Regions from separate parts of the Cupriavidus sp. 94F1 genome, predicted to be linked through region 2. Evidence: predicted binding sites of a transcription regulator. Region 2 holds the regulator's gene; the other holds the start of a gene.
The links. The regulator LexA, encoded in region 2, represses DNA repair genes until DNA is damaged. The targets are predictions, from matches to a motif close to ACTGTATNNNNATACAGT.
Positions count from the first base shown of each region.

Region 1: the regulator LexA is predicted to act here: its motif matches at 4,384-4,401, upstream of AC3FJ6_RS17705 (CppA family protein).

Region 1 is NZ_JBYOJT010000006.1:359,613-374,616, reverse strand. Features, by position in the region: gene AC3FJ6_RS17720 (malate/lactate/ureidoglycolate dehydrogenase) at 1-921, opposite strand, end outside; gene AC3FJ6_RS17715 (Bug family tripartite tricarboxylate transporter substrate binding protein) at 924-1,919, opposite strand; gene AC3FJ6_RS17710 (thiamine pyrophosphate-binding protein) at 2,196-3,872, shown strand; gene AC3FJ6_RS17705 (CppA family protein) at 3,989-4,312, opposite strand; gene AC3FJ6_RS17700 (RNA polymerase sigma-70 factor) at 4,497-5,387, shown strand; gene AC3FJ6_RS17695 (LysR substrate-binding domain-containing protein) at 5,434-6,345, shown strand; gene hglS (2-oxoadipate dioxygenase/decarboxylase HglS) at 6,484-7,848, shown strand; gene AC3FJ6_RS17685 (porin) at 8,062-9,168, opposite strand; gene AC3FJ6_RS17680 (PAAR domain-containing protein) at 9,408-9,974, shown strand; gene AC3FJ6_RS17675 (hypothetical protein) at 9,971-10,570, shown strand; gene AC3FJ6_RS17670 (hypothetical protein) at 10,545-10,904, shown strand; gene AC3FJ6_RS17665 (acetate--CoA ligase family protein) at 10,941-13,028, opposite strand; gene AC3FJ6_RS17660 (Zn-ribbon domain-containing OB-fold protein) at 13,059-13,427, opposite strand; gene AC3FJ6_RS17655 (thiolase family protein) at 13,424-14,593, opposite strand; gene AC3FJ6_RS17650 (ABC transporter substrate-binding protein) at 14,590-15,004, opposite strand, start outside.
Region 2 is NZ_JBYOJT010000001.1:78,648-93,651, forward strand. Features, by position in the region: gene AC3FJ6_RS00365 (asparaginase) at 48-1,058, opposite strand; gene lexA (transcriptional repressor LexA) at 1,293-1,949, shown strand; gene AC3FJ6_RS00375 (hypothetical protein) at 2,103-2,276, shown strand; tRNA gene AC3FJ6_RS00380 (tRNA-His) at 2,528-2,603, opposite strand; gene AC3FJ6_RS00385 (hypothetical protein) at 2,729-2,989, opposite strand; gene dusA (tRNA dihydrouridine(20/20a) synthase DusA) at 3,813-4,817, opposite strand; gene AC3FJ6_RS00395 (NADPH-dependent FMN reductase) at 5,219-5,782, opposite strand; gene AC3FJ6_RS00400 (enoyl-CoA hydratase/isomerase family protein) at 5,941-7,020, opposite strand; gene AC3FJ6_RS00405 (methyl-accepting chemotaxis protein) at 7,135-8,703, opposite strand; gene AC3FJ6_RS00410 (sterol desaturase family protein) at 8,926-9,846, shown strand; gene typA (translational GTPase TypA) at 9,927-11,747, opposite strand; gene AC3FJ6_RS00420 (MarR family winged helix-turn-helix transcriptional regulator) at 11,943-12,458, shown strand; gene AC3FJ6_RS00425 (AdeC/AdeK/OprM family multidrug efflux complex outer membrane factor) at 12,545-14,071, shown strand; gene AC3FJ6_RS00430 (HlyD/EmrA/EmrK family protein) at 14,142-15,004, shown strand, end outside.

The DNA.
Region 1 (15,004 bases), on a different contig from region 2:
CGGTTGCAGGCGTGACGCCTTCATCCATTCCACGAACGACTCCATCTCGTGGCCGAACGTGGTGCTGCTGCCCAGCCGCCCCGGATCGAAGATGATCGCCAGCATGTTGTTCCACACCGCGTGCTCGTGCGTGAGCGTTTCGGGGCGGATCGTATGGCCGCCGGTCACGGCGGCGCCCAGCAGTTCGCACATCACGGCCAGCACGTAGCCCTTGTGCTCGCCGAACGTGCGCAGCGCGCCCTGTGGCGTGCCGGGGTGCGGGAACATCACGGCGGGGTCGTCGGTGGGGTGGCCCTGCGGGTCCATCAGGCAGCCCGGCGGCACCGGCACGCCCTTGTTGTGGGCCACGCGCACCTTGCCCAGCGCGATGGCGCTGGTGGCGAAGTCCAGCACCAGCGGCGGCTGGCCGGCCACCGGCACGCCAATCGTGAACGGATTGGTACCAAAGCGCGGATCGTAGCCGCCATGCGGGGCCACGATCGGCTTGGATAGCACATTGACGAAGTGGATCGAGATCATGCCGGCCGCCGTGGCCTGTTCGGCCCAGTGGCCCACACGGCCCAGATGGTGCGACCGGCGCAGGCCCAGCACGCACACGCCATGTTCCTTCGCGCGTTCGATGCCCAGGCCCATGGCCTGTTCGGTCACGGCCTGGCCCATGCCACGGTTGCCGTCCAGGCTCAGGATGCCGCCCGATTCATGCACCACGCTGACCTGCTGGTTCAGCTGGAGCTGGTCGGCCTGCCACGACATCACGTACTTGGGAATCATGCCCACGCCATGCGAATCGTGGCCGGACAGGTTGGCCCCCACCAGATGATCGGCGGTCAGCCGGGCCTCGCGGGCGTCGGAGCCCGCCGCCAGCCAAAGGTCTGCCACCCATTGGTGCAGGCCGGCAGTCGGGATACGGTGATCACTCATGCTTACTCCAGGTGAATATTGGCCACCTTGATCAGGTTTGCCCATTTGGCGACTTCGCTCTTCTGGAAATTGCCCAGTTCGGTGGGGCCGGCGCCCGACGGCTCCACCCCCATCGACGCCAGCCTGGCGCGCACGTCCGGCTGGCGGATGATCTTGCCGATCTCGCTCGACAGCTTGTCGACGATGGGCCTGGGCGTGCCGGCCGGCGCGAAGATGGCCTGCCACGACACGATCTCGTAGCCGTTCAGGCCCGACTCCGCCATGGTCGGTACGTCGGGCAGCTCGGCCGCGCGTTTGGCGCCGGTAGTGGCCAGCGCGCGGAACTTGCCCGACTGGATCATCGGCATGGCGGCCACGCTGTTCTCGAACACCAGGTCCACCTGGTTGCCCAGCAGCGCCTGCACCGCCTGGCTGCTGCCCTTGTAAGGCACATGGGTCATGCGCAACCCGGCCATGTTGGCAAACAGTTCGGCAGCCAGGTGCTGCGACGTGCCATTGCCCGACGAACCGAAATTGACCGTACCCGGCTTGGCCTTGGCGGCGGCGATCACGTCCTGCACACTTTTCCACGGGCTGTTGGCATTGACCACCAGCACGTTCGGCAACGTGCCGATCAGCGCGATGGGCTGGAAGTTCTTGACCGGGTCATACGGCATCTTCGGGTACAGGCTCACGTTGATGGCGTGCGAGCTGATCGTGCCGCCCAGCAGCGTGTAGCCGTCAGCGGGGGCCTTGGCCACGTAGTCGGAACCGATATTGCCGCCCGCGCCGGCGCGGTTTTCCACCACCACCGATTGCCCCAGCACCTGCGACAGCCGCTGGCCGATCAGCCGGCCCAGCAGGTCGGTGGTGCCCCCGGCGGCAAACGGCACCACGTAGGTGATGGGCTTGCTCGGGTAGTGATCGGCACCCTGGGCGCGGGCCTGCGTGGCGACCGCCATGCATCCGGTACAAAGCACGGCCAGCATCGGCCGCATCAGGCGATGGGGAAAATTCATATCATGTCTCCTGTAGCGCGAACGTTCGTGTGCGGCAGTCCCGGTCCGGGCTGCCGTTCTGCCTGACGGTTTCCGCAACGGAAACGTGGGTCAGGCGGGGCGTCTTGTGCTGCGCCTCGCCCGCAAATCTACACGGGCCCGGGCGGTGGCGACTTGCAGAATTTGCATAACAGAAATGCACGATAGGCCGCGCAGCCGCGCACGTCAAACGGAACAATTGCAGACATTGCGATCCTGCCGCCGATCTTTCACGTCGATAACGCGACCACACCCGACATGACCTCCCACGCCTCCCAGACGGCCCGCACCGGCGGCCGTGTCCTTGTAGACCAACTACGCATCCATGGCACCGAACGCATTTTCTGCGTGCCGGGCGAGAGCTTTCTCGACGTGCTGGACGCGCTGCACGACCAGCCGGCCATCGACCTTGTGGTCTGCAAGCACGAAGGCGCCGCCGCCAACATGGCCGAGGCCGACGGCAAGCTGACGGGGCGTCCCGGCATCTGCTTCGTGACGCGCGGCCCCGGTGCCACGCATGGCAGCATCGGCGTGCATATCGCCCAGCAGGACTCCACGCCGATGATCCTGTTCGTTGGCCAGATCGCCCGCGAGCACAAGGGGCGCGAGGCATTCCAGGAGGTGGACTACGCGGCCGTGTTCGGGTCGATGTGCAAGTGGGCGGCCGAGATCGACGATCCGGCACGCATTCCGGAGATGGTGGCGCGCGCGTTCCAGGTGGCCACGTCGGGCCGCCCGGGCCCGGTGGTGCTGGCGCTGCCCGAGGACGTGCTCGATGGTCTGGTGGAAGTGGCCGATGCCGCGCCGTACCGCGCCGTGGCCGCCGCACCGCGCCCCGAAGATGCCCAGGCGCTGGCGGCCGCGCTGGCCGGTGCCCAGCGTCCGCTGGTGATTGCCGGCGGCGCCAACTGGACCGGCCAGACCGTGCGCGACTTCGCCGCGTTCGTCAACGCCTGGGATCTGCCCGTGGCCTGCGCCTTCCGCCGCCAGGACGTGATCGACAACCGCGACCCGCACTACGTGGGCCACCTGAGCCTGGGCGTCAGCCCCAAGCTGGCCGAACGCGTGAAGTCGGCCGACCTGATCGTGGCCTTTGGCACGCGGCTTGGCGATATCGCCACCGATAGCTATTCGCTACTGGAAGTCCCGCAGCCGAAGCAGAAGCTCGTGCATATCCATGCCGACAGCTTCGAGCTGGGCCGCGTCTATCAGGCCACGCTGCCGATCCACGCCGGCGTCGAGCCGGGCGCCGCCATGCTGGCATCGCTGGACGCGCCCGCTTCGGTGGCCTGGACGGACTGGACCGCCGGCGCGCGCGCCGACCACGAGGCCTTTGTCACGCCGCCGAAGCCTCACGCCGAACTGACCGGCGTGGACATGGGCGCCGCCATGGCGCACCTGAACCGGGTGCTGCCCGAGGACGCCATGCTGTCCAACGGCGCTGGCAACTACACGGTCTGGCTGCACCGCTTCTATGCCTACAAGCGTTCGCGTACCCAACTGGCCCCGACGTGCGGCGCGATGGGCTACGGCCTGCCGGCCGCCATTGCCGCCAAGCTGCGCTTTCCGGAAAAAACCGTGGTGTGCTTTGCCGGCGACGGCTGTTTTCTGATGTATCCGCAGGAAATCGCCACGGCCGCCGCCCACGGCGTGAACCTGATCGTGATCGTGGTGAACAACCGCATGTACGGCACGATCCGGATGCACCAGGAGCGCCGCTATCCGGGCCGCCAGAGCGGCACGCGCATCGTCAATCCCGACTTTGTGCAAATGGCCAAGGCTTGCGGCGCCTGGGCCGAGCGCGTGGAGCGGACCGAGGACTTCGCCGCCGCCTTCGAACGGGCGCAGCAGGCCGGCAAGCCGGCCGTGCTGGAACTGGTGACCGATCCGCGGCAGATCACGCCGGCGATGCGCGTGACCGATCTGCCGCAATGATAGGGCGGTGAACAGGTCAGCAAAAAGTGATCTGAAAGCAGGATCTGCCAGCGGTTTAGTCCAAATTATAGGATTTCAATAATTCGGACTAAACCTCGGCGGCGTCCGAACGGTGCCTAGAAGAGGGAACCCTGCGGCCGGGCCTCATGCCCGGTTTCGCGCTGTGCGTGCGGGGCGCCCGGCTTGGCCAGGATCTGGCGGATCTGCGCCAGATAACGTTCACCCACCGCCCGGTGGGTCTTGCGGGCCTCGTCGGCAAAGCTGCGGCGCGACGGCGGCCGGATGTTCAGCAGGCGGCAAATCGTTGAGAGATAAGGCTTTTTCCCGTCCGCGGCGGTGCGGCGCGCGGCCGACACCAAGGCTGCGTCGCCAATCCGTCCACGCAGCCAGACCAGTACCTGGCGGTCATATTCATTCTGCACACGGATCAGGTGTTCCATTTCAGGGCTCCGAAGGTTCCGACACTGTTTAATCCATCTCACGACGTTGGTACTGTCTATCCATACAGTACACTGTAAATATATACAGTGGTTCGGAAATTTCAAGGGCGCAGTCAGACACGATGCGAGACGGCGAGGGGGCGCCAATGCCACAATGGCAGCCCACCGCAAGGACACTTGTGCCATGGCCGCGCCTGCCCCCGATCACAGCCAGACCTTTGACCAGCTTCGCCCCCGCCTGCAGGGCATTGCGTACCGCATGCTGGGCGCCGTGGCCGAGGCCGAGGATGTCGTGCAGGACGCCTGGCTGCGCTGGCACGGCACCGATCGCAACGCCATCGACAACCCCGAGGCGTGGCTGGTATCGGTGACCACGCGGCTGGCCATCGATCATCTGCGCGCGGCCAGGCTGCAGCGCGAGCACTACGCCGGTATCTGGCTGCCTGAGCCGCTAATGTCCGAAGGCGCCGATACGCCCGAAGCCCTCTACGAGCGTGCCGACGACGTGTCGGTGGCGTTCCTGTTCCTGCTGGAACGCCTGACGCCCGAAGCGCGCGCGGCCTTTCTGCTGCGTGAAGTGTTCGACGCCGACTACAGCCAGGTGGCCGAGGTCATCGGCAAGAGCGAGGCGGCCTGCCGCCAGCTGGTGAGCCGCGCCAAGACCCAGTTGCGCGATGCCCGACCGCAATCCCCCGTACGCAAGGACGCGCACCTGACCCTGGTGCGGCGCTTTGCCCAGGCGCTGGAGCAGGGCACATTCGACGCGATCCGGGACCTGCTGGCCGACGAAGCCACGCTGATTGGCGACGGCGGCGGCAAGGTGTCGAGCTTTCCGAAGCCGCTGGTCGGCGGCGGCAAGATCGCGCAAGTCCTCTTCGCGGCGCAGCGGCGCGGCCTGGCGGTGCATGTGCAAATGGTGGTGCTCAACGGCCAGTGGGCGCTGCTGCGCTTTGTCGATGGCCAGCTCGAATCGGCCCAGAGCATCGAGACCGATGGCGAGCGCATTGTCAGCATCCACGCACAACGCAACCCCGACAAGCTCAGGCGCATCCTGTCAGCCATCGCGCGCCCGTGAATTCCGCATCCGCCGTGTTTTTTGCTCATTGCCAGCCCCCTGAACCATGCGCCTGCCCAGCCTGATCGCACTCCAGATGCTTGAGTGCGCTGCCCGACTTGGCAGCTTCACGCGCGCCGCGGCCGAACTGAACGTCACCGAAAGCGCGATTTCCCGGCAGATCCAGGCCATGGAGGAACGGCTAGGCGTGCGTTTCTTCGAACGGGTGCGCCAGCGCGTGGTGCTGACGCCCGACGGCGACCGCTATGTGCGCGACATCCGCGCCGAACTGAAGGCCATCGAGCGCGCCACCAAGGATCTGGCGTCGCGCGCTGGCGGCATGGAGGTGCTGGAACTCGCCGTCGTGCCCACTTTCGCCACGCAATGGCTGATTCCGCGCCTGGCCGGCTTCCGGGCCGAGCATCCACGCATCGTCGTCAATATCCACGCGCGGCCCGAGCCGTTCCACTTTGCCGATTCGCTGTTCGATGCGGCCATCTATTTTGGCAACGACGCCTGGGACGGGCATCCGTCGGCCACGCTGCTGGAAGAGGGGCCGTCGATCCCGGTGTGCAGCCCGCGACTGCTGCAGGGCGCGGCCCTGCGCCAACGCGAAGACCTGCTGAGCATGCCGCTGCTGCATCTGGCCAGCCGCCCCGATGCATGGCCCGACTGGTTCGGCGGCGACGACGAGGCGATCCGGCGCCGCGCGCGCCTGGGGCCGCGCTACGACCTGTTCACGATGGTCACGGGCGCAGCGATCTGCGGGCTTGGCATCGCCGTTTTGCCAGAAATGATGGTGCGCACGGAGATCGAAAGCGGCCAGCTGGCGGCGCTGCCGTTCGCCGGGGCGCCGGCGTCCGGTCGGCACGGCGCCTATTTCCTGACCTACCGGCAGGCCAAACCCGGCGACGGCACGGATCGGGACAAGGCGGCGCTGTTTGCCGACTGGCTGCTGCGCCAGTGCGAGGGCACCTGAATTCCGATCGCCCATCCGGCCGGGCATCAAGTTAATGCGTAAAGCGCATCAAGTCGCCCGGAAATATCACTTGCCGCCCGAAAGCCGCCCGACCACACTTGGCGGCTCTTTTTGTGATCCCGTCGTCCCCGGAATAACATGTCTGCCGCTTTCACGTCCCCCAGCCAGATCCGCGCCCAGTTCTCGCGCGCCATGTCCGATATGTACCGTGCCGAGGTGCCGCAGTACGGCACGCTGATGGCGCTGGTATCCGATGTCAATGCCGAAGTGCTGGCCAGCGTCGGTGCCGTGGCCGCCGGTGCGGCCGGCCAGGAATCGCGCATCGAGGTGGAGCGCCACGGCGCCATCCGCGTGGGTACACCTGAGGAATTGGCCACGATCCGTCGCCTGTTCGCCGTGATGGGCATGTTCCCGGTGGGTTACTACGATTTGTCCGTGGCCGGCGTGCCGGTCCACTCCACGGCGTTCCGGCCGAAGGACACCGCCGGCCTGGCCGAGAACCCGTTCCGCGTCTTCACGTCGCTACTGCGCCTGGACCTGATCCAGGACGCCGCGCTGCGCGACGCCGCCGCGGCAGTGCTGGCCACGCGGTCGATCTTCACGCCGGGCTGCCTGGCACTGATCGAGCGCGCCGAGCAGCAGGGCGGCCTGGCTGCCGACGACGCCGCCCGCTTCGTGGCCGAGGCGCTGGAGACATTCCGCTGGCACGGCAAGTCCACCGTCGAAGCCGACCTGTACTGGAAGCTGCGCAAGACGCATCCGCTGATCGCGGACATCGTGTGCTTCCCCGGCCCGCACATCAACCACCTGACCCCGCGCACGCTGGACATCGATATCGTCCAGACGCAGATGCCGGCACGCGGCATCAGCCCGAAGGCCGTGGTGGAAGGCCCGCCGACGCGCCGCTGCCCGATCCTGTTGCGTCAGACCAGTTTCCTGGCCCTGAGCGAGCCGGTCACCTTCCGAGATGGCGGCGAAGCCGGCACCCATACGGCGCGCTTTGGCGAGATCGAGCAACGCGGCGTGGCGCTGACCGCCAAGGGCCGCAAGCTCTACGACGAACTGCTGAACGAAGTACGCAAGGTCATCACCCCGGCTGGCGACGGTTCGAACGCCGACGCCTATCGCAAGACGCTTGGCGACGTCTTCCGGGCGTTCCCGGACGACCACCAGTCGCTGCGCCAGCAGGGCCTGGCGTATTACCGCTACGCGGTGGGCAATGCGGCGGCCGATGGTGGCGATCTGGAAGCACTGATTGCCGCCGGCGCGCTGGTGGCTGAGCCGATCACCTACGAAGACTTCCTGCCGGTCAGCGCCGCCGGCATCTTCCAGTCGAACCTGGGCGACGAAAACCGCGACGACCTGCAGGCATCGCCCAACCGCGCGGCTTTCGAGCAGGCGCTGGGCGCGACGGTCAGCGATGAACTGGCGCTGTACGCCGCAGAGCAACAGGCGTCGCTGGACGCGGCGCTGAAGACGCTGGGGTTGGCCGCAAGCGTTTAATGCACCCTCGGTTTGCTTCCCTCTTCCGCCTGCGGGAGAGGGGAGCAAACCAGACCGCCAGCCGCCACAAAAGAAAGAGGCCCGCCAGGCAGTGACCTGTGCGGGCCCATAGAAAGACGAAGGGAAAGTCTTCGCCGTGGAGTCTGGACGCTTTACGATCCGATGAAGCTCAATCGTTGGTCAGACGTGGATCAGACGTGGATCAGACGTGGATCAGAAGCGGTGGCGCACGCCGATGATGGCGCCGAACTGGCTCTGGCCGGCACGTACCTGCTCGCTGGTGGCGGTCAGCGTGGTGGCGCTGCCGTTCAGCGACGGGCCAAAGCCCGACAGGCCCATCGACGAACCGCTGCGGTTCTGCGCGTAGGCGGTGATCGCGTAGAGGTCGGTGCGCTTGGACAGCGCATAGGTACCCGACAGCACGAAGCTGTACGGATCGCCGTTGCTGTTGCGCACGTCGGTGTAGTAGGCGGCGCCGGTCACGGCGATGGCCGGGGTCACCTGGTAGGTGGCGCCGACCCAGTACAGGTTGGTGCGCAGCGAGCTGCTGGCGAAGTCGCCGTAGTACCAGCGATAGCCGGCAAACGCGCGGCCACGGCCAAAGTTGTAGCTGGCACCGATGGTGGCGCGGCGCTCGCGGTTGTCGTCGGTGGCGACGGTGCTGCCACGCACTTCGTCATAGACCACGCGTGCCGACACCGGACCGGCATCGTAGCCACCGGCCACCGACCAGTTGCGGCCAGCCTTGTAGTCGCCCGGCACTTCGCCGCCGGCGCTGCTGTCGTAGCCGGTGCTGTAGAACAGGCCGTAGTAGAACGCGCCGGTCTGGCCGGTGAACTTCAGCGAATTGTCCGCACGGCCCGACATCCACTTGTCATGCATCAACACCGAATAGCGCGTGGCGATGGCCATCGGGTCGTAGGCCAGCGAAAAGTCGTACAGCACCGTCTGGTGACGACCCAGCGACAGCGTGCCGTACTGATTCTGCAGACCCACGAAGGCCTGCCGGCCGAACAGGCGGCCGCCCTGGTTCAGGCTGCCGGTATCCAGATCAAAACCGCTCTCCAGCGTGAAGACCGCCTTCAGGCCACCGCCCAGGTCTTCGGCGCCACGCAGGCCCCAACGCGACGTCGACAGGTTGCCGGCCGACATCCGCACCAGATTGTTGCTGCCGCCGGTAGTGGTGTTCGGGGCGTGGGTCAGGAACTCCACGCCGGCATCCACCACGCCATACAGCGTGATGCTCGATTGAGCCTGCGCCGTGGCGGGCAGGGCAGGCAGGACGGCCATGGCGGCCAGGCAGGCGAGACGGGTCTTCATGCTTCGTTATCCTTGTAGTGAGACGCGCGCACGCGCGCCTCCGTAAGGGCTCAGGCGCGATGCGGCGCCTGAAATGTAACGATTAGCGACAAAGCAAAGAAGAGCGAATCGTCTGACAGTTTGTCTTGAGATGTGAACAATCGGGGCGGGGGTTCGATGCTGTGCCCGGTTTCAGCGTTCGGCGATTGCGTGTCCATCGGGGCCTATCAAGAATGGGCGCCATTCTTGATGGAGACGACATGGCTGATATCAGGTATGCACTGCGGGACGGCGACGCCACGACAACGGGCGGCGTCCTGATCGCCGACAAACGTTTCTTCTTCACGCATCACGGCAAGACCGTCGCCTTGGAAGGCGACACGGCCACTTGCCCGGCCTGCAAGGCCCAGGGTCGCGTCTATAACGACTGCACCCCAAATTTCGATGTCATGGGAATGCGGCTCCTGGTGAGCGGCGCGCGCGTGTACTGCAAGTGCGCCGAGCCGCCCCGCGTTATCCATTCGCAGCAAGATTTTTCCATCGAGGTCGTTGATCGAGCGGTGGCTGCGCCATTCGCGGCAACTGCGGGCGCCACGGCTTCCGCACCAAGCCCCGATGTTCCGGCTTCGGCGGGTCCCATGTTCAACGAGCGATTCGTATTGCGGGATAGCCGTTCCAAGGCGCCCTTGACTCGTGTTGCGTATGCCCTGCAAAGAGCGGATGGCAGTCTTGAGTTCGGGACAACGGACGCCGAAGGCAAAACCCACATGCTGTCCGCCACCGTCGAGTCTGAACACATCACCATCTACGTGGAGGGGGAAGCATGACCGTGTTCGTAACGAATGCCGAGGGAAAACGATTTAAGCGAATTGCGACGCGTACGACAACCAGCATGAAGGATGACGCCATCAAGAACGTGGAAGTCGAGCGCGAATTCGTTGAAGTGCTAGTGCTGGATGGCGCGATTATATCGGCCGGGTCCCAATGGGGCCATGTTGCCATCGAGATCGATGGGATTGTCTACAGTCGGGTACTTAGCCAATACGAAACCGGATCGTATCGGGACTATGTCATCGGACAGACCCGGCCGCCTTGGGTAGATTTTGATGGGCACCGTCGAGGGGCGCATCGTGATGGAATCGGCTTTCTGCTCTGGGTGACCCCGGACGAAAAGGAACGCATGCGAGCCGAACTCGAAAGGCGGGTGTCGGCGGGCAAACGCTACAACCTGTTGACCAACTCGTGCAGTTCCAACGTTGCCGAAGTCCTGGCGATCGCGGGCGTGGTGTCGAAGGATCCCCGCTTCTTTGACCTCCCCGTGTCGCCGAAGGAGATGCTCAAGATGCTGGGGCGTTCCTCTCGGTTAGTGGAGACGCGCAATTACCCGAAGGGATGGCATGGCGGTGCATCTGGTAACTGGTAAGCGATTGGCGGTGGCGCTGCTGTCGGCGTTGGTCGTGTGCGGCTTTCTGATGACGTTCGGTGGATACCGGCTTCTCGACTGGAAAACATATACGGCCGTGAGACCGGTAAAGCTCTACGTCGACATGGTAGACGTTCGTCCCAGTAGCACGGACAAGCACCCCGAGCGTTTTCCGGTACTGGCGGTTCTCCCGCCAGGCACGAAATGCAGCGTTGTCCAGCAAGCCGCCAAAGACTTCCCCACATGGCGCATGCGATGCGACGGCGGCTTAAATGGTTGGATCAATCAGCCTGGGCACTTTTCTCCGATGGTGCCTGACGACGCCCTTTGGTAGCTATCCTTTGGTAGCTGGAAGCCATATCCGGACCGGCTACGCCACCTCCATCAACCCATCCACCACCAGCGCCCCCTCTGACCCGAGCATGACCGGGTTCAGATCCACAGAGCGGATCTGGCCTTGCGCCTGATGCACGAGGTTGCCGACCCTGGCGGCCACGTCGCACAGGGCGGCAACATCGAGGGCGGCCTCGCCGCGTACGCCGTCGAGCAGTGGGGCCATGCGCAGGCTGCGTATCGCGCGTTCGATGGCGGCTGGGCTGGCGGGGGCCAGCAGTACCGCCGTGTCGCGCACCACTTCTACGTACTTGCCGCCGTCGCCCACCAGCAGCACTGCGCCAAAGACCGGGTCCCAGTGGGCGCCGACCATGCATTCGCGCTGGCCGCGCGACATGCGCGCGACGATCACGCCTTCGCATGGGGCGTGCATGGCGTCGAGTGTCTGCGTTTGCTTGTGGAAGGCGTCGACAATTGCATCGCGGCTGTTGCAGTTCAGGGCCACCAGGCCGTGTTCGCTCTTGTGCGGCACAGCCGGGGAACTGGCCTTGACCGCGACCGGCGCGCCAATCCGCTGCCACGCCGCCACGGCGTCGTCGGCGCTCTGGCACAGGTAGTGCTCGACCACCGGCACGCCGGCTTCTGCCAGCCGGGCCAGGCTGGCGGCCTCGCTGAGCGTGCGGGAAGGCGTGGCGATGTTGAACGGAACGATCGGCGGCATGGCGGGCTCGCCCGCCACGTCGCGCAGCAGTTGCTGGTGGGCGGTCAGCTGATGGAAGGCGGCCAGCGCATCGGCGGCGTGCACGAACGTCGGCACGTTGGCCGCGCGGAATTGGCTGACCACCGTGTCCTGCCACGCGGCCACGGCGATCGGCTTGCCAGCCTGGTCGGCAAACCGTGCGGCATCGCGGGCAAAGCGTGGGACGTCGTAGCCCATGCCGGCCACCGGAATGTCGAGCAGGACCAGATCGGCGGAGGGGTCGGCGCCGACCACCGGCAGGACATCGCCAAACAGGCCGCTGTTGGTCAGCAGGGCAGCGGTGACGTCCACCGGATTGGCCGTGGCCGCAAAGCCGGGCAGGCGTTCGGCCAGCGCGGATTGCGTGGCGGCGGACAGCGGCGCCATCGACATGCCGAGGGTATCGGCGGTATCGGTGGCCATCACGCAGCTGGCGCCCGAGTTGCTGACGACGACCAGCCGGCGGCCGGCCGGCTGCCAGCCGCGCAGGTAGAGCGGGGCGCAGCGTGCCAGCGCGTGGGCGTCTTCGACGCGCCAGATGCCATGGCGCGCCAGAAAGGCATCGACGGCGCGGTCTTCGTTGGCCATGGCGCCGGTGTGCGATGCGGCGGCGCGGGCGCCCGCCTGCGAGCGGCCTGATTTGACGGCCACCACGGGGATGCCGCGCGCGCGGGCCACGGCAGCGGCTTCGGCCAGCATCTGCGGGTCAGTCAACGTTTCCAGATACAACAAGAGCAGGCGCACATCGGGGTCCTGCGCGACGCCCAGCGCGATTTCGCTGACGGTCACATCGGCCTGGTTGCCGGTGGCATGCACATGCCGTACGCCGATCCCCTGGTTGCGCAACAGGCCGTAGACCAGCGCCGCCGTGCCGCCGCTCTGGCTGACCACTGCCACCGGGCCATCCTGCGGCGGAATCTCGATAAACATCGTCGAAAAACTGGCGATCGTGCCATTGCCAAAGTTGGCCAGCCCCTGGCTGTTGGGGCCGACGATGCGCAGCCCGCCTTCCCGCGCGATGCGTACCATGTCGTCCTGCTGGCGCCTGCCTGCCTCGCCCGCCTCACCGAATCCCGACGCGATCACGATGGCGGCACCCACGCCCAGCCGCGCGCAGTCGGCCACGGCCTGTACGGCCGCGTCACCGGCGACCACGATCACCGCCAGTTCGGGCGCCTCGGGGAGCGCATCGAGCGACGGGTACGCGGGCAGCCCCTGCAGCGATGCGCGCTGCGGGTTGACCGGATAGATGGCGCCGGTATAGCCCATGGTCTGCATGTAGTGGATCGGGCGGCCGCCGATCTTGTGGATGTTGTCGGAGGCGCCGACGATGGCGACCGAACGGGGCGAGAGCAGGGTGGCGAGGGTGGAGAGGGCGGAGGACATTGTTTTGAGGTCTGCCGATGGCTGTTCAGATCAAATCCGGGAAAAACGCAGCAGCGGCTGCCCGGCGTGGTGGAACACCGCGGCGCGCACGCGGTCGCCAATGGCGATGCCCGGGTCGGCGTGGCCCATCACGCGCGGGCCTTCATCGAGGGTAGCCAGCACCAGCGTGTAAGGCACCAGCGGCTGGAAAGCTTCGGTGGGGGCCCGGAACACCTCGGTCACTGCGTAGACGTTGGCCTGGCCGTTGCCATCGCGCCAGGCCAGTTGCCGGCTGCCGCAGGTGCGGCAGGCATGGCGCTGCAGCGGCTGCCAGGCGCCGCAGATCTCGCAGGTCTGGTAGCGCACCACGCCAGCGGCCAGGCCTTCGGTGTAGGGGGATTGGGATGGCGGTTCGCTCATGCGGTCTCCAGGATCAGGCTCACATGCGACGACAGCACGCCGCCATCGGCATGAAACAAGGCGCGCTTCCGAGATTGCGGCAATTGCCGGGCGCCGGCCCGGCCGGCCAGCTGGCGCGCCGCTTCGGCAAGGTGCATCAATCCGCCCGCCACGCCCGAATGGCCAAATGCCAGCAGCCCGCCATGCGTGTTGAGGGGCAACGCACCATCTGTGTCGAAATCGCCGGCACGCAGCCGGGCGACGGCCTGGCCGCGCGGGGCGATGCCGATTTCCTCCAGCAGCATGACCAGCGTGATCGTGAACGAGTCGTAGATCGCCAGATAGTCGATATCGGCCAGCGCGCAGCCGGCTTCGGCCAAGGCGCGCCCGGCGGCGTCGGATGCGCCGCTGCGCATCACGTCGTCGAGCGCGCCAAGGTGCTGGTGCCGATGCGCCTGGCCGGCGCCTGCGATGCGTACTGGCGTGCCGGTGCCCGGTTCGGCCGATACCACCAGCGCCACGGCGCCGTCCGAGATCGGGCAGCAGTCCGACAGCCGCAGCGGCGACGCGATCGGCCGTGCCTGGCGGGCGGCCTGCAGCGACAGCGGATCGCGCAGGTGCGCGTCGGGGTGCCCGGCGGCATGGCGCCGCATCAGCACCGCGAAGTCAGACAGCGCATCGGCATCCAGGCCCACCTCGTGCAGGTAGCGCGAGGCCAGCAGCGCGTAGTAGGCCGGCACCGACGCGCCGTTCGGCACTTCGATCTCGGGCTCGCCCACCTGCGCCAGCGTCTGTACCGACTGATCTCGGCTCTGGCCGCTGAGGCGGTTCTCGCCAGCCACCACCAGCACGTTGCGGCAACGGCCAGCGCGCACCAGATCATGCGCCAGCATCGCCATCAGCCCGCCCGTGGCGCCGCCCCCAGCCATGCCGTGGGCATAGGCCGGCTGCAGCGACGCGAATTCGCAGAAACGGTCGGCCAGCATCAGGTGCGGCAGCGTGGTGGCGTAGCCGCACAACACGCCGTCCACCTCGGCGCGCGCCAGCCGCGCGGCATCGAGCGCGGCATCGGCGGCCTGTGCCATCAGCGTCAGCGGGGAGCTGCCGGGCAGGCGTCCGAAGCGGGTGTTGCCCGCCCCGCGCACGTAGCTGGGTATCGCCAATGCAGCCGTCGCGGCAGCGTTCATTTCCTGAGCAGCGGGCACTGCGACCTGGCCACCGGCATGAAGGCCTGGTCGCCGGGCACCGTGGCCAGCAACTTGTAGTAGTCCCACGGGTACTTCGATTCTTCGGGCTTCTTGACCTCGAACAGGTACATGTCGTGGATCATGCGGCCGTCCTCGCGGATGCGGCCGTTTTTGGCGAAAAAGTCCTGGATTGGCAGCGCCTTCATCTGCTTCATCACGGCGGCGGTCTCGTCGGTGCCGGCGGCCTGCACGGCCTTCAGATAGTGCGTGACCGACGAATAGACGCCGGCCTGGCTCATGTTCGGCATCTTCCTGACCTTGTCGAAGTACTTGCGCGACCAGGCCCGCGTGGCGTCGTTCATGTCCCAGTAGAACGCCTCGGTCAGCACCAGCCCCTGCGCCGTCTTCAGG
Region 2 (15,004 bases):
TATAGCCCGGAAACCCGGGAATCCGCAAGGTACGCGGTGCAGGCGGCTCAGCAGGCGGCAAAAAGCGACTGCAGGCGCCCGGCATCGACGCCGAGCGCGGGGTCGGCTGCCAGCGCCACCAGCAGCAGCACGCGCGCCTTGTAAGGGTTGAGGTCGGCCGCCGACGCAAACAGGCCAGCCCCCGCCGCCGGCCGCGCCGGAATCGACACATGGCCGGCGCCAGTACGTGAACTGCGCACCACTGCCACACCAGCCGCCGCCGCATCGGCCAACGCCGCCACCAGGGTTTCGTGGACCGAGCCATTGCCGGTGGCGGCCACGACCAGCCCCTTCACACCAGCCGACACCAGTGCATCCACGGCCACCCTGCCCGGCTGGGCATGGCTGACCACGATCTCCACCATCGGCCAGGCCGACGGCACCGGCAAGCACGGCGCCTCCCGCCGGGACGGCGTACGCGTGAATCGAATATAGGCGTCCTGCACGTAGCCGACCGGACCGGCATTCGGCGAGACAAAGGCATCGACGGCGGACGTATGCGCCTTGGTCACGTCGCGCCCGGCGTGGATCTGCTGGTTCAGCACCACCAGCACAGCCAGGCCCCGCGCGTCCGGATGGGCCGCGACGCGCACCGCATCGAGCAGGTTCAGCGGGCCATCCGCCGACAGCGACGTTGCCGGGCGCATCGCCGCAGTGATGATCACCGGCACGGGACACGGCTGCGTCAGGTGCAAAAACATCGCCGTTTCTTCAAGCGTATCGGTGCCGTGCGTAATCACGATGCCGGCCACGTCCGATTGGCCGGACCAGTACGCCACCCGCGCCGCCAGCTGCTGCCAGAGACCGAACGTCATGTCCTTGCTGTCGACCTGCGCCACCTGCTCGGCCTCCACGCGCGCGACATCGGCCAGCGCGGGCACGGCCTGGACCAGTTGCGACACCGGCACGGTAGCCGCCTGGTACTGGGCACTGCTGGCGGGGTCGCCGGACGATCCGGCAATGGTGCCGCCGGTGGCAAGCACGACGACACGGGGCAACGATGAGGAAGACGCTGACATGTAAATAGGCTGACTGAGGGGGCTGGCCGGGCGGGCGCGGCCCGGGATCTGGCCGACGATTGTAACTGCCACCCCGCCCCAGCGCCCCCTTGGCAAACCCGCGAAGCCACCGGTGCCGCCGTCGCCCATGTAGAGCCCACTGCGCAAATTGTGCTTGCACTTCACACGATACTGTATAAAATCACAGCATACTGTTTAAACATACAGTGCTTCGGCACGAGAGACCGGCGAACCATGGCGACCCTGACACCCCGGCAGCAGCAGATTTTCGATCTGATCCGCGACACGATCCGCAACACGGGCTTCCCGCCCACGCGCGCAGAGATCGCCGCCGAGTTTGGTTTTTCCTCGCCCAATTCGGCCGAGGAACATCTGCGGGCGCTGGCACGCAAGGGCGTCATCGAACTGACCCCCGGCGCATCGCGCGGCATCCGGCTCAAGGTGGCACGCAGCGATTCGGAACGTTCCGACCAGTTCTCGCTGCCAATGGCAGGCGTGCTGCAGTTGACGCTGCCGCTGGTCGGTCGCGTCGCTGCGGGCAGCCCGATCCTTGCCGCAGAACATATCGACCGTCAGTACCAGGTGGATGCATCGGTCTTCGACGAGCGTCCGGACTACCTGCTGCGCGTACGCGGCCTGAGTATGCGCGACGCCGGCATTCTCGATGGCGACCTGCTGGCCGTGAAGAAAGCCAGCGAGGCAGCCAACGGCAAGATCGTCGTAGCCCGCCTGGGCGAGGACGTCACGGTCAAGCGCCTGAAGAAACGCGGCGACACGATCGAACTGATCGCAGAAAACCCCGATTTCCAGAACATCGTGCTCCATTCGGGCCGCGACGAGTTCTCCCTTGAAGGTATCGCTGTCGGCCTGATCCGATCGTCAGGCTTCTAGCGTGATCGGAGGCGCCTGACAGCGACTCCGGCTCCCGAGACTTAGGCAGCACGGCCGTCTGCCCTGGTCACCCGCTTTGCTTTGCCCATGCCGCCCCGTCCTTGCTGGACGACGGGCGCGGACCACTGCTGTCGCAAATTACGAGGTGTTGCCATGCTGCAATCGAATCCCATCGCTTCCCGCCGCCCGGTCAAGCCGGTCCCGTTCCGGCAAATCAAGGGCGTCCGCGTCTACCAGGGCGCGCAACGTCGCACGATGGTCGGCAACATGGCAGCCATCTGCCGCATGCTGGAACTGGCAGAACCGACCACGAAACTGCTCGATTGAAATCTGGCCGCGTGCCACGCGGATCAGCGCGCAACCGCATCACTGCGCATTCGCGTCATGCGCAGAACCGGACCTTGTCGACCCCGCCAACGTCCGGTTTTTTTCGCCCATCGACCGGCTTCGCCTTGGCGTATGCGATCGCAATCGGATGCTGTCAGGTCGGTTGCACCAGGCGGAAGGGATGGTGGGAAGGGATGCGTGCAAAGCAAAACAGCCGCTTGACTAAGCGGCTGTTTTGCAAGGGAATTCTTTGGGGTGGCTGATGGGACTCGAACCCACGACGACAGGAATCACAATCCTGGACTCTACCAACTGAGCTACAGCCACCGTAGAGATTTTTCGTTGACCGTTGTGTCGATCAGCGAAGAACAAGACTATACAAGCATTCTCTGCTGATGGCTAGTATTCCGCACAAAAAAATTTCGGATTCGCTGGCGGATGGCTTCCGGACTTCATCGGGGGCCCACCCACTTCGCTTCCAGCAGCACGGCTTCCTTGATCGCAGCGATGATCTCTGCCTCGCTCGGAAAAAGTCCAAGCAAGCGTTTCGACTTGCCATTCAGGACGTCGCGCTGCAACGCCTTGCCGGCGTCGATCGATGTGCCTGGGTGCCAGCAATAGCGCGCAGTCCATTTGCCGTCCTGCAGTTGCTCGGCTACCCAGATCACCCGGTAGTCCTCGAAGACTTCACCGAATGGTTCTTCCGCTTCCATTTCGTTTCCTCAGGGCTCGCTTCCGATTCACTGGCTTCGACATTCCCCGTCACACCGCTCGAACCGGCCAGCCCAACTGCTTTTCCCCCACTTGGCGCCGCATCCGTGAAGATACGACTCCCACGCCATGCCGGCTAATGTCGCGGCATTTTTCAGCGCATCGTAACATGACCTACGCGCCGCTCGACAGGGCATGTCTTAACAATAGCCCGAGCTTGACGTATCGGCCTGCCCTTCAAAAGCGGAGGTCTTGCCCCACCACGGCAGGGTTCTGTCGCAAATAATGCTGTTGGATACTCTTCCCCGAGGGACATTGACCCCCTCGACATTCCCGACAGGCGATCACTCCCGACGAGCATCGCCTGCTTTTTTTTTGGTGTTCAGGTACGCCACGGTTTTATGCGCGATTCGTGCATGGCGCGACCCACGAAAAAAAAGAGCCCGCTCGCAAGCGGACTCTTAAATTAGCGATCTCAATGCCCTGAAGGCACATTCAATGTAGACCCCGAACGCACGGCGCACCATCCGGGCAAACCCACGGTTGCTGTGGTAACAACGAGACGGGGCAGAAAAAAAGCCCGCACACGGCGGGCTCAAAAATCAGTTGAAGAAAGCCCTGTATTCGAGGGCAGGCACAGTGTAAGAACATGCCGCAGGACTGGCGAATTAGGGGAATCCCTTTGCCCACGCGGGTTTCCAGTCACCTCAACCGCCGCAAACGCCCTTGGGGCATACATTTGCGGCATGTGCATAGCACGATCGTTCGAAATTAGAGTTTTTCCTCCAGTCCAGCCCGCATACGATCGTCACGTTCGGGGGTCGCTCAGGCCGCCTCCAGGAGGTCTGGACGCAGATGGGAACGCGCTTCTTCGAATAGCGCATCCACGTCGGCCCGGGTGCGGGCAGCGTTCATGCGCCGTGCATCCGACAGCACCCGGCGCCAGCCGCGTCCGCCATAGACCCCGCGATGGAGGCCCAGCATATGCCGGGTGGCAGCGCCCATATAGCCGCCCCGCTCCACCAGATGGCCGATATAGGCTTGCATGGCCATTTCGGCGTCTTCGCGCGTTGGAATCGGCGATTCAACGCCGTAGAAACGGCTGTCCATTTCGGCGAGGATATAAGGATCGTGGTAAGCCTGACGGCCGATCATTACCCCATCCACGTGGCGCAAATGTTCTTCCATTTCGCCATAAGAGACAATGCCGCCGTTAATCAGGATTTCCAGCTGCGGAAATTCTTTCTTCAGCTGGTATGCAACTTCGTACCGCAACGGCGGAATTTCCCGATTTTCTTTCGGGCTAAGGCCTTTCAGAATGGCATTACGGGCGTGCACGATAAATGTTTCGCAACCGGCGTCGGCAATAATGCCAACGAAGTCGCGAACAAAGTCATAGTGCTCGATCGTGTCGATACCAATGCGATGCTTCACCGTCACGGGCACCGACACCACATCCCGCATCGCCTTGACGCAATCGGCAACCAGCTGGGGCTCTGCCATCAGGCACGCGCCGAACGCACCGCGCTGCACGCGCTCCGAGGGGCACCCGCAATTGAGGTTGATTTCCTTGTAGCCCCACTGCTCACCCAGCTTCGCCGCCTGCGCGAGATCGGCAGGTTCACTACCGCCCAGCTGCAGTGCCACGGGCTGCTCGGCCGCGTCGAAATCGAGATGCCGCGCCACATCGCCATGCAGCAGCGCGCCCGTGGTGACCATCTCGGTATAAAGCCAGGTGTGCTGGCTCAGCGCGCGATGGAACGTGCGGCAGTGGCGATCAGTCCAGTCCATCATCGGGGCAACCGAGATGCGGCGCGGATTTGCAGTCATGGGTATGGCGTCGAGGGAGCGTCCGGGTACGGTTCTGGGTCCACGGACTGAGGAAGACCCGCAAGTATACGCGAGATGACGTTCCTGAGCAGCGCCCCGGAACGCTCACATCGGGTGCGCGGCACGCGGCCAGTAAAAACGGCGCCCGGAGGCGCCGTCTCTCATGTTGGGCGGGCTGCACTCAGTGCATGAAGAGCCAGATCAGGATCAGGACGAAGGCCGGGACGCCGAGCAGCCAGGCGAGAATGTACGGCATGGTGTTTCCTCCTTGTCTATGTGTTTGAACATGGCTTCACTATAGAAAGCAGGGGTCACTGCCGGTGTCGGGTCTCCCCCGCTTCGCCTTGTAGGACGGGGCTTACCGACGTTTGAATCGGACTGGCGCGATCGGCGGCCGACTGTCAGCGCGCCGCGGCGTTGCGGTCGATCCAGGCCGCGAAGGTCGTCAGGTACTTGCTCAGGAAGCCCCGGGTCGAGTCGTTGCTGATGCCGCCCTGCTCATCGAACAGCTTGTCCACCCCGCTGATATAGGCTTCCGGCTGTTGCAGCACCGGAATATTCAGGAACACCAGCGACTGGCGCAGGTGGTGGTTGGCGCCAAAGCCGCCGATATTGCCCGGCGACGCGCTGATCACGCCACCCGGCTTGCCGTCCCAGGCGCTTTCCCCATACGGGCGCGATCCCACGTCGATGGCATTTTTCAGCACGCCCGGCACCGAGCGGTTGTATTCAGGGGTAACGAACAGGACGGCATCGGCGCGGCGGATACGGTCACGGAAGGCCACCCATTCCGATGGCGGATTGGCGTCGTCATCCTGGTTGTAGTGGGACAACTGGCGAATCTCGACGATATCGAGCTTGAGCTGCGGCGGCGCAATCGCGGCCAGGGCCTTGGCCAGTTTCAGGTTCAGGGATTCCTTGCGCAGGCTTCCCACCAGTACGGCGACATCACGAGGATTGCTCATTACGGTTCCTTTCACTGTTCACACACGGTCGAAGTGAATCACAGGCCGGCTCCGGCAGCAGGGCCAGCCCTGCCCACACTGTACTTGACTTGCATGGCCGCCGCCGGCCACCGCGCGCAACGCCCATGCCGATGCAAATGGCGCAGCGGGCGGAGCGACTACGCCAGCGATGCCAGCGGATGTTCCTCGCGCCGCCACTTGCTGTCGAAGAACGCGCGCACGCGGCCCGGCGTCACTTCGTCAAGGCGGGCCGGATTCCATTTCGGCTGGTGGTCCTTGTCGATGACCAGCGCGCGGATGCCCTCGATGCCGTCGCCATGACGGAACACGTCGTACATCATGTCGAGCTCCATGCGCAGCTCGTCTTCCAGCGTCATCGTGCGCGCACGGCGGATCTGTTCCAGCGTGACGCAAAGCATCAGCGGTGACCGGCTGCGCAGCGTGGCGGCGGTCTGGGCCGCCCAGTCGCCGGCCGTGTCACTGACCGCGCTCAGAATCTCCTGCGCCGTGGCGCCGGCAAACAGCGTGTCGATCATGCCGGCATGCTGGGCCAGCGGGCTGGCGTGCGGCACGCACGCCGCCGCGTGCTGACCCGTGAAGGTGGCGATATGGGCCAGCACGGCGTCGCCGCTGTCAAACGCATGCGCCTGCAGCGATGCCGCCAGTTCCGCCATCACATTGGCCGGCAGATAGGCATCGGCCAGCTTCGCGTACAGGGCGTCGGCGGCGTGAATCACCGTGCCGGTCAGGCCCAGGTACTCGCCGATATGGCCCGGCGTACGCGCCAGGAACCAGCCGCCGCCCACATCGGGGAACAGGCCGATGTTCGTCTCCGGCATCGCCATCTTGGTACGGTCGGTGACGATGCGCAGCCGGGCGCCCTGCGAGATGCCCATGCCGCCGCCCATCACCACGCCGTCCATCAGGGCGATATAGGGCTTGCGGTAGCGGTGGATCAGATGGTTGAGCGCGTACTCCTCGACAAAGAACTGGTCGAGCATCGGGTCGTTGGCGTAGTACGCCTGATGGAACCAGCGGATATCGCCGCCGGCGCAGAACGCCTTGCCGCCCGCGCCGGCCACCACCACCGCATGCACGGCGGCATCGGTTTCCCACTGCTGCAACGCCTGCGTGATCGCGCGAATCATGTCGAGCGACAACGCATTCAGGGCCTGCGGGCGGGTCAGCGTCAGATAGGCCACACCGCCCTGCACCGCCGTCGATACAAACTCCGTCATATCCGTCTCCGTTCCAGTAGGCGGCAATTTTACGCCACCTGCCTTGCCCGGATTCGATGACGGCGCCGTTTCAGAATCGGCTTATCGTCTGTCGAGCCGCTGCAGCCCTGGCGATCACGCCAGCCGGAAGGCCGACATCAGCCCTGTCAGCCGTTGCGCCTGGTCTTCGAGCGACCCGGCCGCCGCGGCGGCTTCCTCCACCAGCGCCGCGTTCTGCTGCGTCATGCCGTCCATATGCGAGACGGCCACGTTCACCTGTTCGATGCCGCGCGACTGTTCGTCCGACGCCGCGCTGATGCCGCCGACGATATCGCTCACGCGGCGCACCGCATTGACGATGTCCTGCATGGCGCGCTCCGCGTCGTCCACCAGCGATGTGCCTTCGCGCACATTCGACACCGAGGCGCCGATCAGCGTGCGGATTTCCTTCGACGCCGCCGCGCACCGCTGCGACAGATCGCGCACGTCGCCCGCCACCACCGCGAAGCCACGGCCGTGCTCGCCGGCCCGCGCGGCCTCCACGGCCGCATTGAGCGCCAGGATATTGGTCTGGAAGGCGATCTTCTCGATCACCTCGATGATGTCCACCACCTTGTTGGCGCCGGTGTCGATCTGCTGCATCGTGCTCTGCACCCGCGACACGGCCTGGCTGCCGGTCTCTGCCAGCCGGCGCGCATCCACCGCCAAGGTGCTGGCCTCGCGGGCGCTATCGGCGTTGTGGCGCACGGTGCTGGTCAACTCCTCCATGCTCGAAGCGGTCTCCTGAAGCGACGCGGCCTGCTGCTCGGTACGCTGCGACAGGTTGGCATTCCCGCTGGCAATCTGCTGGCTCGCCGCCGCAATCGAATCGGCGCCGCTGCGCACTTCGCCCACCATCTCGGCCAGACGCCCCTGCATGCGCCCCAGCATGCCGAGCATGCGGCTGGTCTCGCTTCTTGCGTGCTCGTCGGCGATTGCAGCGCCATCGCGCATCGCCGAAATACTAAGATCGCCGTCCGCCATGCGCGCGAAACGGCCAATGGCGATATCCAGCGGATGGACGATCGACGCACGCAGGCGCCAGGCCACCACGGTGCTGAACGCCAGGCCAAGCACCAGGACCGCGATGGAAACGGTCAGCAGCCTGTCGTAGCGATGCTGGGAATTCTCGTAGACGGCCTTGGCGCTTTCCACTTGCAGGCGCCCAAGTTCCGTATTGACGGCGGTGAACTGGATATCGAGTTTCGGAATTGTCTCCATGACCGCCTTCATCATCGCCTCGCGGTTGCCCGCGTTGAGGGCGGCGATCATCGGCGTCACGCCCTCCTGGAACAGCGCGCGGCGTTTCTCTGACACATTCTCGGTGGCGCGTGTCTGCTCGTCGGTTCGCGGAATGGCCAGATACGACTGCCATGCGGCGTCGGACAGCCGCGCGAAGTCCTGGGCCGTGGCGGCGCGGGCCTTGGCATCGGCCGCCTCGGTGGCAAAGGCCGCCTGGTCCAGCAGCACACGCACCAGCAGTTGATTCGAGCGCGCCTCCGCCAGATACGTGGCGGCCGACAATTGCTGCTGGTAGATCTGGCGCGTGGCGTCGTTGCTACGCGACATGCCGATCCAACCAACGGCACCGACAATCAACAGCAACAAGTTTGTGACAATTGTCAGAAGCCACAAACGGGTTCCAATCGTAGTGTTGCGAAACATGGGGCAGTTCTCTCCGTGACTTGAATATCGGCCACTCCTCCATGGCCGTCGCCCCAATGACGGCATTGTCGTGGCCGACTTGATTGCCTCCCGGTGATAGTCAGTCCTTCATTTTCGTGATGGATCGCAAAACGTTAAGCGGGCGCCACTTGACGTGCGTATGGAGGAAATCCTCGGTGCGAATCTGGCGGAAATATGCACACTTGCGCCATGACATCCTCCATGACATCGGGCGCTACCCCCGCCCAGGGTTTTGACCCCGGCCTGATCCTGCTAGCCTTCGCGCCAGTCTTCGTGCTGACGATTGGCTGGGAGGCCTGGTACTGGTCCAGGCGCGACCGCTCGGTCTACAGTTGGCGCGACACGCTGTCGAACGCCACGCTGGCGCTGATGCACCAGGCATCGGACGCCTTCTTTCTCTGGTTGATGATCCGCACGGTCTACACATGGTGCTACGCCCACGGCCTGCGCGCCGTGCCCCAGACGTGGTGGTCTTTTGCGCTGCTGTTGCTGCTGCAGGACTTTCTTTATTACTGGTTCCACCGCGCCAGCCATCGGGTGCGATGGATGTGGGCGTCGCACGTGGCCCATCACTCGTCGGAAGGCATGAACTTCTCCACGGCGTTCCGGCAAAGCCTGACCTATCCGGTCTCGGGCATGTGGATGTTCTGGATTCCGCTGGCTTTTATCGGATTTTCTCCAGATTGGGTCATCCTGGCCGTCGGCCTGAACCTCGCGTTCCAGTTCTTCGTCCATACGCGGCTCGGACAACGCTGGCCGATCGTTGAGAAGATCGTCAATACGCCAAGTGTGCACCGCGTACATCATGCGAAGAATCCGCAGTACATCGACCGCAACTACGCCGGCGTGCTGACGGTCTGGGACCGCATGTTCGGCACCTTCGTGCCCGAGCAGGAGGCGCCGCAATACGGCATCACGCGCCAGGTCCGTACCTACAACCCGCTGACGCTGACGTTTCACGAATGGCGCGACATGTTTGCCGATGTGCGGCGCGAGCGCGATCTCCGGTATTTGTGGAAGCCGCCGGAGTGGCGAGGACCACGGGCTGCGGCTTCGGAGGTTGATATGCTTGCCCTCTCCCCCGGCCCCTCTCCCGCGAGCGGGAGAGGGGAGCAAACCTAAGTCGGGCGACGAAAAAAAACCGCGCCACATGGGCGCGGTTTTCGTTTCCAAGGACCGGCCAGCAGGCCGGACGCCGGAAATCAGTTCGCGTCGCGCGAAGCACGCTTGCGCTCGTGCTCCTTCAGGTGACGCTTGCGCAGACGGATGCTCTTCGGCGTGATTTCCACCAGTTCGTCGTCGGCGATGAATTCCACCGCGTATTCCAGCGACATCTGGATCGGCGGCACCAGGCGCACCGCTTCGTCGGTACCCGACGCGCGCACGTTGGTCAGCTGCTTGCCCTTGATCGGGTTCACGACCAGGTCGTTGTCGCGGCTGTGGATGCCGATGATCATGCCTTCGTACAGCGCATCGCCCGGCTTCACGAACATGCGGCCGCGATCCTGCAGCTTCCACAGCGCGTAGGCCACGGCGTCGCCGTCGTCCTGCGAGATCAGCACGCCGTTGTGGCGCTCGCCCAGGCCGCCTTCGCGCACCGGCGCGTAGTCGTCGAAGATGTGGCTGATCAGGCCCGTACCACGGGTCAGCGTCAGGAATTCACCCTGGAAGCCGATCAGGCCACGCGCCGGAATGCGGTATTCCAGGCGGGTACGGCCCTTGCCGTCCGACGCCATGTCGAGCAGTTCGCCCTTGCGGCGGCCCAGCTCTTCCATGACCGAACCCTGGTGGCCGTCTTCGACGTCCACGGTCAGCAGTTCGTACGGCTCGTGCTTGACGCCGCCGATGTCCTTGAACACCACGCGCGGACGCGACACGGCCAGCTCGTAGCCTTCACGGCGCATGTTTTCCAGCAGAATGGTCAGGTGCAGTTCGCCACGGCCCGACACTTCGAAGATGGTGTCGTCGCCGGTATCGGCCACGCGCAGCGCCACGTTCGACTTCAGTTCGCGGTCCAGACGCTCGCGCAGCTGGCGGCTGGTCACGAACTTGCCTTCACGGCCGGCCAGCGGCGACGTGTTGACGCAGAAGTTCATCGTCAGCGTCGGCTCGTCCACCTTCAGCATCGGCAGCGCGTCCTGGGCTTCCGGGGCGCACACGGTGCAGCCGATGCCCAGTTCCTCGATACCGTTGATCAGCACGATGTCGCCGGCTTCCGCCTCGGCCACGATTTCGCGCTCCAGGCCGCTGAACTTCAGCACCTGGTTGATACGGCCCTTGATCGGATTGCCTTCCGGGCCGAACTTGACCACCACGTCCTGCAGCGGCTTGGCGCGGCCACGGGAAATGCGGCCCACGCCGATCTTGCCGACGTAGCTCGAATAGTCCAGCGAGATGATCTGCATCTGCAGCGGGCCGTTCGGGTCGTCGTTACGCACCGGTACCTTGTCCAGCACGGTCTCGAACAGCGGCTTCATGTCGCCGTCGCGCACGTCCTCGGTCAGGCCGGCGTAGCCGTTCAGGCCCGACGCGTAGATCACCGAGAAATCGAGCTGGTCGTCGTTGGCGCCCAGCTTGTCGAACAGGTCGAAGGTCTGGTTGATCACCCAGTCCGGGCGGGCGCCCGGGCGGTCGATCTTGTTGATCACCACGATGGGCTTCAGGCCCAGGGCCAGTGCCTTGCGCGTCACGAAACGCGTTTGCGGCATCGGGCCTTCCACGGCGTCCACCAGCAGCAGCACGCCGTCGACCATCGACAGGACGCGCTCCACTTCACCGCCGAAGTCGGCGTGGCCCGGGGTATCGACAATGTTGATGTGCGTGCCGTTGTACTCGACGGCACAGTTCTTCGCGAGGATGGTAATCCCGCGTTCCTTTTCCAGGTCGTTCGAGTCCATCACCCGTTCGGCGATTTGCTGGTTGTCGCGGAAGGTGCCTGCCTGGCGCAGGAGTTGGTCGACCAGGGTGGTCTTGCCATGATCGACGTGAGCGATGATGGCGATATTACGGATGGCGCGGGTCATTCGGCGTCCCCTGAAGGCGGAGCTATCGGAAAAAATTAACCCGACATTCTAGCATGTTGCAGCGCAGAACACCCTATTGCTGTCCAGCATAGATCAAGACGCGTCATTGCGTTTTCCGCAATAACAAATTTCAGTGCTTGAACATCACTTGCGGCATGCTTATATTTGCCCAGGCAAAGATTGCAGCGACAAGAGATGACCTACCCGACACCCCTACCCCCGCCCGAAGACCTGTTCGACCCGGCCGACTATGAAATCGGCAAGAGCGTCGGCTACCTGCTGGGGCGCGCCAAGAACACGCTGTCGCAGGGCGTGGAGCAGGAGGTCAGCAGCCTGGACATGACCCAGGCCCAGGCAAGCTGCCTGATGATGCTGGCCAAGGGCGAGGCCACCACGGTGACCGACCTGGCCCGCAAGCTGAACACCGATGCCGGATCGGTCACGCGCCTGCTGAGCCGCATGGAAAAGCGCGGCCTGATCGCGCGCACGCGCCGCGACGACGACCGCCGGGTGGTGGACCTGTCGATCACCCCGGCCGGCAACGCCATGGTCGAAAAGCTCCCGGCCGTCTTCTGCAATGTCATGCGCCGTCATTTCGAGGGCTTCACCCATGACGAGATCGAGGCGCTGCGCGGCATGCTGCTGCGGATCCTCGCCAACCACGGCGGCCCCGACCCGGCGGGCTGTCCCTTCGAGCGCAACACAGGATAGGCGGGCCGCCCCGACACCGAAGAAGAATTCCAATCGTCAGACACGCCATTCCTGAAATCGCCAGACCGCGTCACAGTTCACCGCCTATGACCACCGCTCATTCTCTTTCCCACCGTGCCAGCCGCGCGGGCCAGCTTCGCCGCACGGGCACGCTCGCGCTGACCGTGCTGGCCGCTGCCGTGCTGGCCGGTTGCGCCGCGCTGGGCAATTCGCACAGCACGCAGACCATGACCGACGCCGGCACGCTGGCATCGCCGCAGACCTTCGCCAGCGAACACGGCCAGTGGCCGTCGCAGGACTGGGTCGATCAGTTCCACGATCCGCAACTGCGTGCGCTGGTGGACGAAGCCATCCAGGGCAATCCGAACCTGCAGGTGGCCTTTGGCCGCCTGGAAGCCTCGCGCGCGATGGCCGATGCCACGCGTTCGGCGCTCTACCCCGGCGTGGACTTTGAAGGCAGCCTGGTGCGCCAGCGTTTCTCGGAGACCGACCTGTTTACGGGCACGCCGCTGGCCGGGTCATGGCAGAACCAGTCGCGCCTGCAGCTGGGCCTGTCGTGGGACCTCGATTTCTGGGGCAAGAACCGCGATGCGCTGGAAGCCGCGCTGTCCGATGACCGTGCGATGGAAGCCGAGACCCAGGCCGCACGGCTGATGCTGACCACATCGGTGGCCCGCGGCTACAACCGCCTGGCCGCGCTGTACGCGCAGCGCGACGTGGCCGAACGCGCCATCGCCCAGCGCCGCGACCTGACCGACCTGTCGCGCCAGCGCCTGGCCGCCGGCCTCGACACCCAGGTGGAAACCACCCAGGCGCGCGGCACCGTGGCCGCCGCCCAGACCGACCTGCAACGCGTTGACGAGGAAATCGCGCTGGCGCGCAACCAGATCGCCGCGCTGCTGGGCAAGGGGCCCGACCGCGGTCTGCAGATCACGCGGCCCACGCTGCTGGCCAACGCCACGCCGCAACTGCCCGACGACCTGACCATCGGCCTGATTGGCCGCCGCCCGGACATCGTGGCCGCGCGCTGGCGCGTGGAGGCTTCGTCCAAGGACATCACCGTGGCGAAGAAGGAATTCCTGCCCGATGTGAAGCTGACCGCCTTTGCCGGGGTGGCCTCGCTCGATCCGTCGAACCTGCTGATGAGCATGAGCCGCACGTTCGGCGTGGGGCCGTCGGTCACGCTGCCGATCTTCCAGGGCGGCCGCCTGCGCGCCAACCTCAAGGGCAAGTACGCGCAGTACGACATCGCGGCGGCCAGCTACAACCAGACGCTGGTCGACGCGCTGCGCGAGACCGCCGATACCGTGACCAGCATCCGCAGCGTGGACCAGCAGATCGAGACGCAGCGCGAGGCGCTGAACCTGGCCGAACATGCCTACGCACTGTCCACCACGCGCTACAAGGCCGGCCTGGGCACGCAGCTGACGGTGCTCAACGCCGAAAGCAACGTATTGCAACAGCGCCGGCTCGCCACCGATCTGCAGGCGCGCCGGCTGGACCTGCAGATGAGCCTGATGAAGGCGCTTGGCGGTGGCTACCAGGAAGCCGAGGGCGCCAGTCACGGCGCATCCGGCAAGCCTGCAAGCGCGGCCCCGGGCACGCAGGGTTGAGGGCAGCGCCTGACGGAAACGGCTGAAACCAGACAAGACGACACATCGCAGAGATTCGAGAGATCCCATCATGAGCACCAACCAGCAAGCAGCCCCCGCGGGCGACAACAACGGCAAGCGCAAGCGCCTGCTCGTTTCCCTGACCGCCGCGGTCGTGGTGGCCGGCATCGGCTATGGCCTGTACTGGGGCCTTTACGCCCGCCATTTCGAGAACACCGACGACGCCTACGTCGCCGGCAACGTCGTGCAGGTCACGCCGCTGGTGGGCGGCACCGTGGTGTCGATTGCCGCCGACGATACGCAGCTGGTGACCGCCGGCCAGCCGCTGATCCAGCTCGATCGCGCCGACACCCAGGTGGCGATGGAGCAGGCCGAAGCCCAGCTGGCCCAGGCCGTGCGCGAGGTGCGCACGCTGTACGTCAACAATGGTTCGCTGTCCGCACAGGTGGCGTTGCGCGAAGCCGATGTGGCCAAGGCGCGCGATGACCTGCGCCGCCGCCAGGCCATTGCCGGTTCGGGCGCGGTGTCGAGCGAGGAAATCGCCCACGCCCAGACCGCGCTGAAGGCGGCCGAGTCGGCGCTGGTTGCCGCCCGCGAGCAACTGGCCTCGAACCAGGTACTGACCGACCAGACCACGGTGGAAAAGCACCCGAACGTGCAGCGCGCCGCCGCCAACCTGCGCTCGGCCTATCTGGCGTTCGCGCGCTCGACGATGCCGGCGCCCGTGACGGGCTACGTGGCCAAGCGTTCGGTGCAGGTGGGCCAGCGCGTGGCGGCCGGCACGCCGCTCATGGCCGTGGTGCCGCTGGATCAGGTCTGGGTCGACGCCAACTTCAAGGAAGTGCAGATCACGCATATGCGGATCGGCCAGCCGGTGGAACTGGAAGCCGACGTCTACGGATCGAAGGTCAAGTACACGGGTCATGTGGAAGG